2 regions of the Martelella sp. K41-7 genome follow, and region 1 is predicted to be linked to the other one. Evidence: riboswitches for the same ligand, from Rfam matches in the RefSeq annotation. Region 1 holds a riboswitch; the other holds the start of a gene.
The links. A riboswitch is a leader RNA that binds a small molecule or an ion and turns the genes downstream of it on or off. The one in region 1 is predicted to bind FMN.
Positions count from the first base shown of each region.

Region 2: it holds a riboswitch for FMN, as region 1 does, so the genes downstream of both, AC0L7L_RS06750 (DMT family transporter) here and ribD (bifunctional diaminohydroxyphosphoribosylaminopyrimidine deaminase/5-amino-6-(5-phosphoribosylamino)uracil reductase RibD) in region 1, are expected to answer to the same signal.

Region 1 covers NZ_CM147867.1:3,275,367-3,280,122, reverse strand. Annotated here, with positions in the region: gene AC0L7L_RS15585 (GntR family transcriptional regulator) at 1-525, opposite strand, end outside; gene uxuA (mannonate dehydratase) at 669-1,865, shown strand; FMN riboswitch at 2,213-2,376, shown strand; gene ribD (bifunctional diaminohydroxyphosphoribosylaminopyrimidine deaminase/5-amino-6-(5-phosphoribosylamino)uracil reductase RibD) at 2,480-3,511, shown strand; gene ribB (3,4-dihydroxy-2-butanone-4-phosphate synthase) at 3,508-4,719, shown strand.
Region 2 covers NZ_CM147867.1:1,419,158-1,423,913, forward strand. Annotated here, with positions in the region: gene lon (endopeptidase La) at 1-1,083, shown strand, start outside; gene AC0L7L_RS06745 (HU family DNA-binding protein) at 1,293-1,568, shown strand; FMN riboswitch at 1,739-1,890, shown strand; gene AC0L7L_RS06750 (DMT family transporter) at 1,980-2,861, shown strand; gene AC0L7L_RS06755 (esterase-like activity of phytase family protein) at 2,949-4,756, shown strand, end outside.

The DNA of each region.
Region 1 (4,756 bases):
GCGCAGCAGGCTCAGATAACGAACCCTGTCCATCTGCACCTTTAGGCCTTCGATCAGCGCCCAGGCCCTTGCCTTGCCGGCGGCATCGGCAAGCGTCTTGTGAAACAGTTCGTCGAGCGCGATGAAGCGGTTGGCATCCGTTGTCGCCGCTTCGCTCTGCTCCTGAAGCTGAAGTCTCAGTTCTTCCACCAGTCCGGGGTCGGGTCTGGCGGCAAGGAGTTTGACGATATCTGCCTCGATGGCCTCGCGGACGAAGCGGGCATCCATCACAGCCGCCTGCGAAATACGGCGCACGAATGTGCCGCGTTGCGGACGGATCTCAAGCAGCCCCTCTTCGGAGAGCTTGATGAAAGCTTCACGCACGGGCTGCCGACTGACGGCAAAGCGCGCAGCCAGTTCCGATTCGGAAAGCCGCGAGCCCGGCGGCAATTCATTGTGGAGGATCAGGTCGCGCAGAATACCGTGCAGCTGCGCGCCGACCGGAGCGCCCGGTGCAATGCTGACGGTGATTGTCTCTGGCAACATGGTTTTACCTCCCGATGTTTTTTATCGTGCACCATACTTCCATACTAGTCAACAATAGAATTTGGTGATAGTGATTTTGCCAGGTTGGGCTTGCCTTTCATCGAGGCTCGCCTGGAATAACGAATTCGCTCAGGGAGAAAAAAATGAGGCAGACTTGGCGCTGGTTCGGGCCTTTGGATCGTGTGTCGATTGATGACATGCTGCAGGCAGGCGTGGAGGGTGTTGTGACCGCGCTTCACCATGTGCCCACAGGCGAGGTCTGGACACCGGAGGAAATCGCGAAGCGGCAGCAGCAACTCGCCGTCATGACCGACGGCGGCCCTTCCGGCCTCAAATGGGACGTGGTCGAAAGCCTGCCCGTATCCGAGGATATCAAGAAGCAAAAGGGTGGCTGGCGTAGCCATATCGAGAACTACAAGCTCAGCCTGGAAAATCTCGCTGCTGCGGGGATCGAAACGATCTGCTATAATTTCATGCCGGTGCTGGACTGGACCCGAACCGATCTTGCGTGGCGCTTGCCGACGGGCGCGACCTGCATGCGCTTCGATTATGCCGATTTTGCCGCCTTCGATATCCATGTTCTGGAACGCAAGGGTGCAGCTGAGGATTTCCCGGAGGCTCTCCGTGAGGAAGCTGCACGCCGTTTCGCCGAAATGGATGATGAGCGCCAGCAATTGCTTGCCAGGAACATCGTTTTCGGGCTGCCGGGCGCAGCCGAGAGCTTTACCCTTGAAGACGTCCGCCTGCATCTGGCCGAATATGCAGCCCTCCCGGCGGAGGGGTTGCGCACCAATTTCACCGCCTTCCTCGAGGAAGTCGCACCCGTTGCCGAAAAGCTTGGCCTCAGGCTCTGCTGCCACCCGGATGATCCGCCCTTCGGTCTGCTCGGGCTGCCGCGTGTGATGTCGACCGAGGCCGACTACAAGGTGATGATGGACGCGGTTGATACGCCCGCAAACGGCATCACACTGTGCTCCGGCTCGCTCGGTGCGCGCCCGGACAACGACCTTCCCGGCATGATGGAGCGCCTTGGTGATCGTGTGCATTTTCTGCATTTGCGCAATGTTCACCGCGAGACGGCTGACATCAAGGGATCGTTCTACGAGTCTGAACATCTCGGTGGCGATACCGACATGGTGGCGCTCGTTGCTGCTGCTCTCTCAGAGGAAAAGCGCCGGCGCGATGCCGGCCGGGCCGACTGGAGCATTCCGTTCCGCCCCGATCACGGCCTTGATATCCTCGATGACCAGAACCGTAAGGCACAGCCGGGCTATCCGGCCATCGGCCGCCTCAAGGGGCTTGCCGAATTGCGTGGTATCGTGGCTGCCCTCAGCCGTTGATTTCCTCCTCCGGCTGCGCGAAGGTCAGCGCCAGCAGGTTTTCGCGCAGCCGGGGCGGGTCATCGTCGACCACCGCGTTGAGCTGGTCATGCGCCAGACCGGCACGGCACGCAAAATAAGATTCAGCCGTTCTTCAGTCAGGCTGATCCGTCGCGCGCGCTTTTCGGAGATGAACGGAATGACGTTTGGTGCCAGGCGCATGCTCGATGGCGGTGTTGACCTTCTGTTTGCCGGAAACCGGCTCGTTGCCTGGTCGCTTATACGCTGACAGGCTGTTCACAAATTGCCGCTTGTCATTTCGAAACCCCGCGCCTAAGTTTGATGGTGTCGGTCGGAGGTCCGGTCGGCGACGTTCTCAGGGCGGGGTGAAATTCCCCACCGGCGGTAATTGCTCTTTGGAGCATCAGCCCGCGAGCGCCTTGATCGAAGGGAACTCCCTGGCGGCCAAGGGTCAGCAGATCCGGTGTAACTCCGGAGCCGACGGTTAGAGTCCGGATGGAAGAGAACAGCGTGCGATGACGCGTGGACTGTATCCCGTTTTTCGGGTGCGGTGCCGTATTTCATTCCGCTTTTTTGCCCTGCATGGCGTCTTTTTCGAATGATGAGGCCAGCGCATGGGCATCCAACCCGCCGCAGACAGTCTGAATTCCGCCATCATGACGGCCGCGCTATCGCGGGCGCTCGCCGGTACCGTGCGGTTTGCAGGCGCAACCGCACCCAACCCGCCGGTGGGCTGTGTGCTTCTCGATGCTGACGGCATGGTGATTGCCGAAGGGTTTCATCGCAAGGCCGGCGCACCGCATGCGGAAGCCGAGGCGATTTTCAAAGCACGCGCGGCCGGGCTTGTCAGCCATATCGATACTGTTGTCGTCACGCTTGAACCCTGCAATCACCACGGCCGCACGCCGCCTTGCGCCGATGCCATTCTCGCAACACCGGCTCGTCGGGTGATTATCGGTGCGCCCGATCCGAACCCGAATGTGGCAGGCGGCGGGGCCGGGCGTCTGGCTGCCGCCGGGCTCTCCGTAATCTTTGCTTCTGAACTTGCGGATCGCCGCGCGCGACAGTTGGCGCAGCAGGCAGCCCGGCTGATCGCGCCCTTTGCCAGGCGGAGCGTCACCGGCCTTCCGTGGGTCACCGTCAAGCAGGCGATCGATGAGAATGGCGGCATGGTGCCGCCTGCGGGCGCCACCACATTTACCTCTTCTTCCTCATTGACGCTGGCCCACCGCCTGCGCCGTCGTGCTGATGCGATTCTTACCGGTTCCGGCACGATCCTCGCCGACAATCCGCAATTCACCGTCAGGCGAGTGCCCGATTTTGCGGGCAAGCAGCGTGTGCTTGCGATTCTCGACCGGCGCAACCGGGTGTCGGCGGGTTATGTCGCGGACGCCGAGACGCGCGGATTTTCGGTTCTGAAATCCGATAGCCTTCTGGATGTGCTGCGCGAGCTGGGAAAGCAGGGCGTCATGGAAGCTCTGATCGAAGCCGGCCCGACATTGACCACCACCGTGCTCGAAAGCGGGCTCTGGGACGAACATGTGTTGATTGAAAAGGGCGATCCCGACCGGGTTCGGTTCTTTCATCGCGACCCTGAATTTGACGCACTGGACGAGGCGGCCTTTCCGCTCGGAGAACAGACATGACAAGAATGGAACGCAACCTGACGGCCTCTTCGGTTGAAAAGGCCCTTGAGACCCTGAAAGCCGGCGGCATGGTGCTGCTGGTCGATGACGAGACCCGTGAAAACGAAGGCGACGTCGTCGTTGCCGCCGATTTTGCGACGCCCCAAGCCGTCAATTTCATGGCGAAACATGCCCGCGGGCTGATCTGCCTGACGCTAACGGGCGAACAGGTTGACCGGCTTGGCCTGCCGCCGATGGTGCCGAACAACCGAGCCCGCCATTCAACGGCGTTTACTGTCTCCATCGAGGCGGCGAAGGGCATTACCACCGGCATTTCGGCTGCGGAACGTGCGCACACCATTGCTGCCGCCGCCAATCCCGATGCAGTGCCGTCCGATATCGTCTCGCCCGGCCACATGTTTCCGCTGCGCGCGGCGGAAGGCGGGGTTCTGGCGCGCGATGGCCATACCGAAGGTGCCGTCGATTTGGCGCGTCTTGCCGGCCTCAACCCGGCGGCCGTCATTTGTGAGGTGATGCGCGACGATGGCGAGATGGCGCGGCGACCCGATCTGGAAGTTTTCGCGGCGACCCACGATATGCCGCTCCTGACGATCCGCGACCTTGCTGAATATCGGATGCGCACCGAAATCCTCGTCGAGGAAGTCGCAAGCGCAGCGCTGCCGACCGCGGTTGCGGGTTTTCAGGCCCACGCCTTCAGAAGCCTTATCGACGGAACCGAACATCTGGCGCTGGTGAAGGGGCCGCTCGGTGATGCACCGCTGGTGCGCGTCCACTCCGAATGCCTGACCGGCGATGTCTTCGGTTCGCTCAGATGCGATTGCGGCGCGCAGTTGCAGCAGGCGATGGCGCTGATCGGCGAGAGCGGCGGTGTGATCGTCTATCTCAAGGGGCAGGAGGGACGCGGCATCGGCCTTGCCAACAAGATCCGTGCCTATGGGCTCCAGGAAAAGGGCCTCGACACCCATGCCGCCAATCTGGCTCTCGATCTGCCAGCGGATGCGCGCGATTATCATGCCGCCGCCCATATTCTGAAAAGCCTCGGCATCTCGCGGCTGCGGCTGCTCTCGAACAACCCGGACAAGCCCGAAGCGCTCGAGCGTGCTGGTCTCTCCATTGAGAAGCGGGTGCCGCTGATTGCGGCGACAAATCCGTTCAACGAACCCTACCTGATGACAAAACGCGAAAAATTCGGCCACACCCTGCCTTAAGCGCTGGGTCGCCGGCATCCGGTCCTGCTGTTTTAAT
Region 2 (4,756 bases), 1.9 Mb from region 1:
CTGGACCCGGAACAGAACTCGACCTTCATGGATCACTACCTGGAAGTCGAATACGATCTGTCCAACGTGATGTTCATCACCACCGCCAACACGCTCGACATTCCCGGCCCGCTGATGGACCGCATGGAGATCATTCGCATTGCTGGCTACACCGAACAGGAAAAGCTGGAAATCGCGAAGCGTCACCTGCTGCCCAAGGCGATCCGCGAGCATGCGTTGAAGCCGGATGAGTTTTCGGTCGACGATGCGGCATTGGAACGAACGATCCAGCAGTACACCCGCGAAGCGGGCGTGCGCAGTCTGGAACGCGAGCTGATGAAGCTTGCCCGCAAGGCTGTGACTGAAATCGTCAAGGGTGATGCGAAGGCTGTTCACATCAACGCTGACAATCTCGAGGACTATCTCGGCGTTCAGCGCTTCCGTCATGGTGAAGCGGAAGGTGAAGACCAGGTTGGTGTCGTGACGGGTCTCGCCTGGACCGAAGTTGGTGGCGAGCTGCTGACGATCGAAGGCGTGATGATGCCCGGCAAGGGTCGTATGACCGTTACCGGCAATCTGCGCGATGTCATGAAGGAGTCGATTTCGGCGGCGGCATCCTATGTCCGTTCGCGTGCGGTCGACTTCGGCATCAAACCGCCTATGTTCGACAAGACTGACATTCACGTCCATGTTCCGGAAGGCGCAACGCCCAAGGACGGACCGTCTGCCGGTGTTGGCATGGCCACTGCGATCGTCTCGGTGATGACCGGAATTCCGGTGAACAAGAACGTGGCAATGACGGGTGAGATCACCCTTCGCGGCCGTGTGCTTCCCATCGGCGGACTCAAGGAGAAACTGCTTGCGGCTCTGCGCGGCGGTATCACCAAGGTGCTGATCCCGGAAGAGAATGCCAAGGACCTTCCCGAGATCCCGGACAATGTGAAGAACGGTATGGAGATCATCCCCGTATCGCATGTGGGTGATGTTCTGCGGCATGCTCTTCTGGAGATGCCGCAGCCGATTGAATGGGACCCGAACGCCGAACCTGTTGCGATTTCCACCGATGAAACAGACGGCGAATCGGTCAAGTCTGTGGCGCATTGAGGCCGTAATGTCGCCACTTTTCAGGGGCTCCTGTGGAAAAGGGGCCCCTGAGGTTGTCCTTTGGTCGGCCTTTTCCTCACAATTTGGCGCAAGCCTATTGCAATTCCCTGAAACGCAGGGCTTTTGAAGTCAGCGGGTGCCGGTCATTGCGTTGCCGACATTCCAGAAACAAAAGATCCGTTTCGAACCATTTGAGAAAGGGTGGAAACATGAACAAGAGTGAACTCGTAGCCTCCGTTGCCGAAAAGGCCGGTCTGTCCAAAACCGATGCTGCTTCTGCTGTCGACGCCGTATTCGACGCCGTACAGGGCGAACTGAAGAACGGCGGCGAAGTGCGCCTTGCTGGCTTTGGTGCCTTCACCGTTTCGCACAGCGCGGCGCGCAAGGGCCGCAACCCGTCGACGGGTGCGGAAGTAGACATCCCGGCCCGCAATGTTCCGAAGTTCACGGCTGGCAAGGGTCTCAAGGAAGCTTGCAACTCCTGATCTGCCGTCTCATGAATGGCGCACAAACCCGGGGCTTTTCGCTCCGGGTTTTTTGTTGTGTTTTGTTGACGCTCAGTTACCAAAGCCTGCGCATAATTTTGTTGCGACAGGCGAGCGGCTTCACTAAGTCTTGCTGCATGAACACAGCCGGGCGCACAGGTGTGCTGCCGGAACATTCTCGGGGCGGGGCGCAATTCCCCACCGGCGGTAAGCGTTGATGACGCAAGCCCGCGAGCGCCTTTCCGATGAAGATCGGAAAGGGTCAGCAGATCCGGTGAGATACCGGAGCCGACGGTTACAGTCCGGATGAAAGAGAATGCAAGCTGCCGGAGGGGTCGCCGATCGCCGCCGGTGACATGCGTCGTCCCGTATTGCGCGCGCCTTGAGGCGCAGTGAAGGATCGAGACAGGCATGAGCAAGGCAATCTATCGTTCTCCCGCATTGACCGGCGCCTTCTGGATGGTGCTTGCCGGGGTGGTTTATGCCGCCGGCAATGTGCTGATCCAGCAATTGACGATGAAGATGGGTTTTGCCGCATCGTCGGTGGCCTTCTGGCAGTATGGCATCGCCTTTCTGTTTGCCATACCCTATCTCTGGCGCACCGGCCTTTCGGTGATGCGCAGCGCCTTTCCCGGTCAGCATATCGCTCGCGTGGCGCTTTCCGCTCTGGGTGTGCAGGCCTGGGCTATCGGCCTGGCATCGGTTCCGATCAGCCAGGCGATCGCGCTGGTGATGACTTCACCGTTCTTCATCATCGTCGGCGCCAGGGTCTTTCTCGGCGAGCGCGTCGGTCCCTCGCGATGGATTGCGACTGCAACCGGCTTTTCCGGCGCGGTGCTGATCCTTCAGCCCTGGTCCGAGAGTTTCACTTGGGCGGCGCTCCTTCCGGTTCTGTCTGCGCTTCTGTGGGGTGGCACATCGCTGATCACCAAGAAGCTGACAGCCCATGAACGTCCGGAATCGATCACGGTCTGGCTGTTGATGCTGCTGACGCCGATCAACGCCATCGTCGCAGTGGGCGGCGGCTTCGCCGTGCCCACAGGAGATGCTATCTGGATTATGCTGGCGCTCGGCTTGATGACTGTATTGGCGCAGTATTTCCTGACACTCGCCTATTCCCGTGCCGATGCCGCCTATGTGCAGCCTTTCGACGATCTGAAGCTGCCATTGAATGTTCTCGGCGGCTGGCTGGTGTTCGGCTTCGCGCCCGACACGTTGTTCTGGATCGGCGGTGTAATGATCCTGGCGGCCTCTCTTTCGATTTTGCTGATTGAGCGGCAGAAGGAACGCTGAGTGTCACCGTCGCGTCATTAAGTCGTAATCATCCTGTCACAGGCGTGACGCACAACCCTCCGGTATCTCATTCCTGGAGGGAAAACCATGAAACTCCGCCTTTCCGGCGCTGCGCTCTCAGCCGCGCTTTTGACGTCTGTTGCCATTCCGGCGTCCGCAGAACCTGTTTTCAACCGTATCGCCGTTTTCAGCGTTGCCGAGAACCTGCCTGCCGATGTGGATGCGATGAGTGAAACTTCGGCGGAGATCATCGCCGCGAGCGAAGACGGCACTATGCTTGTCTATTCCGACAGTCCTCTGGAAGCCGTCGGTCTGATCGACATCACCGATCCGCGTGCGCCCAAGCCCGCCGGCACCATCAAGCTGGACGGTGAGCCGACATCGGTCGCCGTTTCGGGTGCAAAAGCCTTTGTCGGCGTTAACACCTCGGAAAGCTATACGGCGCCTTCAGGCTTCCTGGGGGTTATCGATATCGCATCCAAGACTCTTGAAGCCCAATGCGATCTCGGCGGCCAGCCCGATTCGGTTGCCGTGTCTCCCGATGGTTCGATCGTTGCCATCGCCATCGAGAATGAACGCGATGAAGACCTGAACGACGGCGTAATTCCGCAGATGCCGGCCGGCGATCTGGTCATTATCGCGTTGAAGGACGGTGCTGCTGATTGCGCGACCACGAAACACGTCGCCATGACCGGCTTTGCGGAAATGACCGCCCCGAGCGATCCGGAGCCGGAATTTATCGACATCAATGACGACAATGAGATCGTCGTAACCCTGCAGGAAAACAATGGCCTTGTGATCGTCGACGGCAATACGGGTGAGGTGAAGAACCATTTCTCCGCCGGTACGGTTGATCTGACCGGGATCGACACCGAAAAGGATGGCAAGCTCGACTTTACCGGGTCGCTGACCGGCATTCCGCGCGAGCCCGACACTGTCAAGTGGCTCGACAATGACCGTTTCGTCATCGCCAATGAAGGCGACTACAAGGGTGGTTCTCGCGGCTTCTCGATCTTCTCCGACGCCGGTGAGCTGCTGTATGAAGCTGGTGCCTCATTCGAACGCGCCGTTGCCGCTATTGGTCATTTCCCTGACAAGCGTGCGGGCAAGAAGGGTGTCGAGCCGGAAGGCCTCATCACCGGCACGTTTGGCGACAAAAACTACCTTTTCGTCATGTCCGAGCGTGGTTCTGTCGTGGGCGTCTACGACGATAACGTCCAGGAGGCTCCCGAACTGGTTCAGCTTCTGCCGTCCGGGCTCGCTCCGGAAAGCGGTGTTGCGATCCCGGCTCGCAATCTGCTGGTCACAGCCAATGAGAATGACCTCGGACCTGACGGCGGCGTACGCGCCCATGTCATGCTCTATGCCTATGAAGAGGGCGAGGCTGCCTATCCGCAGATCGCCTCGGACGCTTCCCGCGATCCGCTGATCGGTTTCGGCGCGCTTTCCGGCCTTGCGGCAGACCCCGAGGACGCCTCGAAACTCTACGCTGTCAATGACAGCTTCTATTCGGGCCAGCCCTCGGTGTTTATCATCGACGCTTCAAAAAAGCCGGCGATGATTACCGATGCTATCCGCGTGACGCGTGACGGCAAGCCTGCCGAAAAGCTCGACCTTGAAGGTGTTGCCGTGGACGGTAATGGCGGCTTCTGGCTTGCTTCGGAAGGGAACCCGGACAAGGAGGTGCCGCATGCGGTGCTTCATATCGACGGCTCCGGTGCGATCACCGAAACGATCAATCTGCCGGAAGCGCTCCTTGCCCACCAGACGCGATTCGGTATGGAAGGCATCACAAAGGTCGGCGAGGGCGATGCCCTGACGCTGTGGATGGCCGTTCAGCGCGAATGGGGCGATGACACCAAGGGGCTTGTAAAGCTCCTGGCCTACACCCCGAC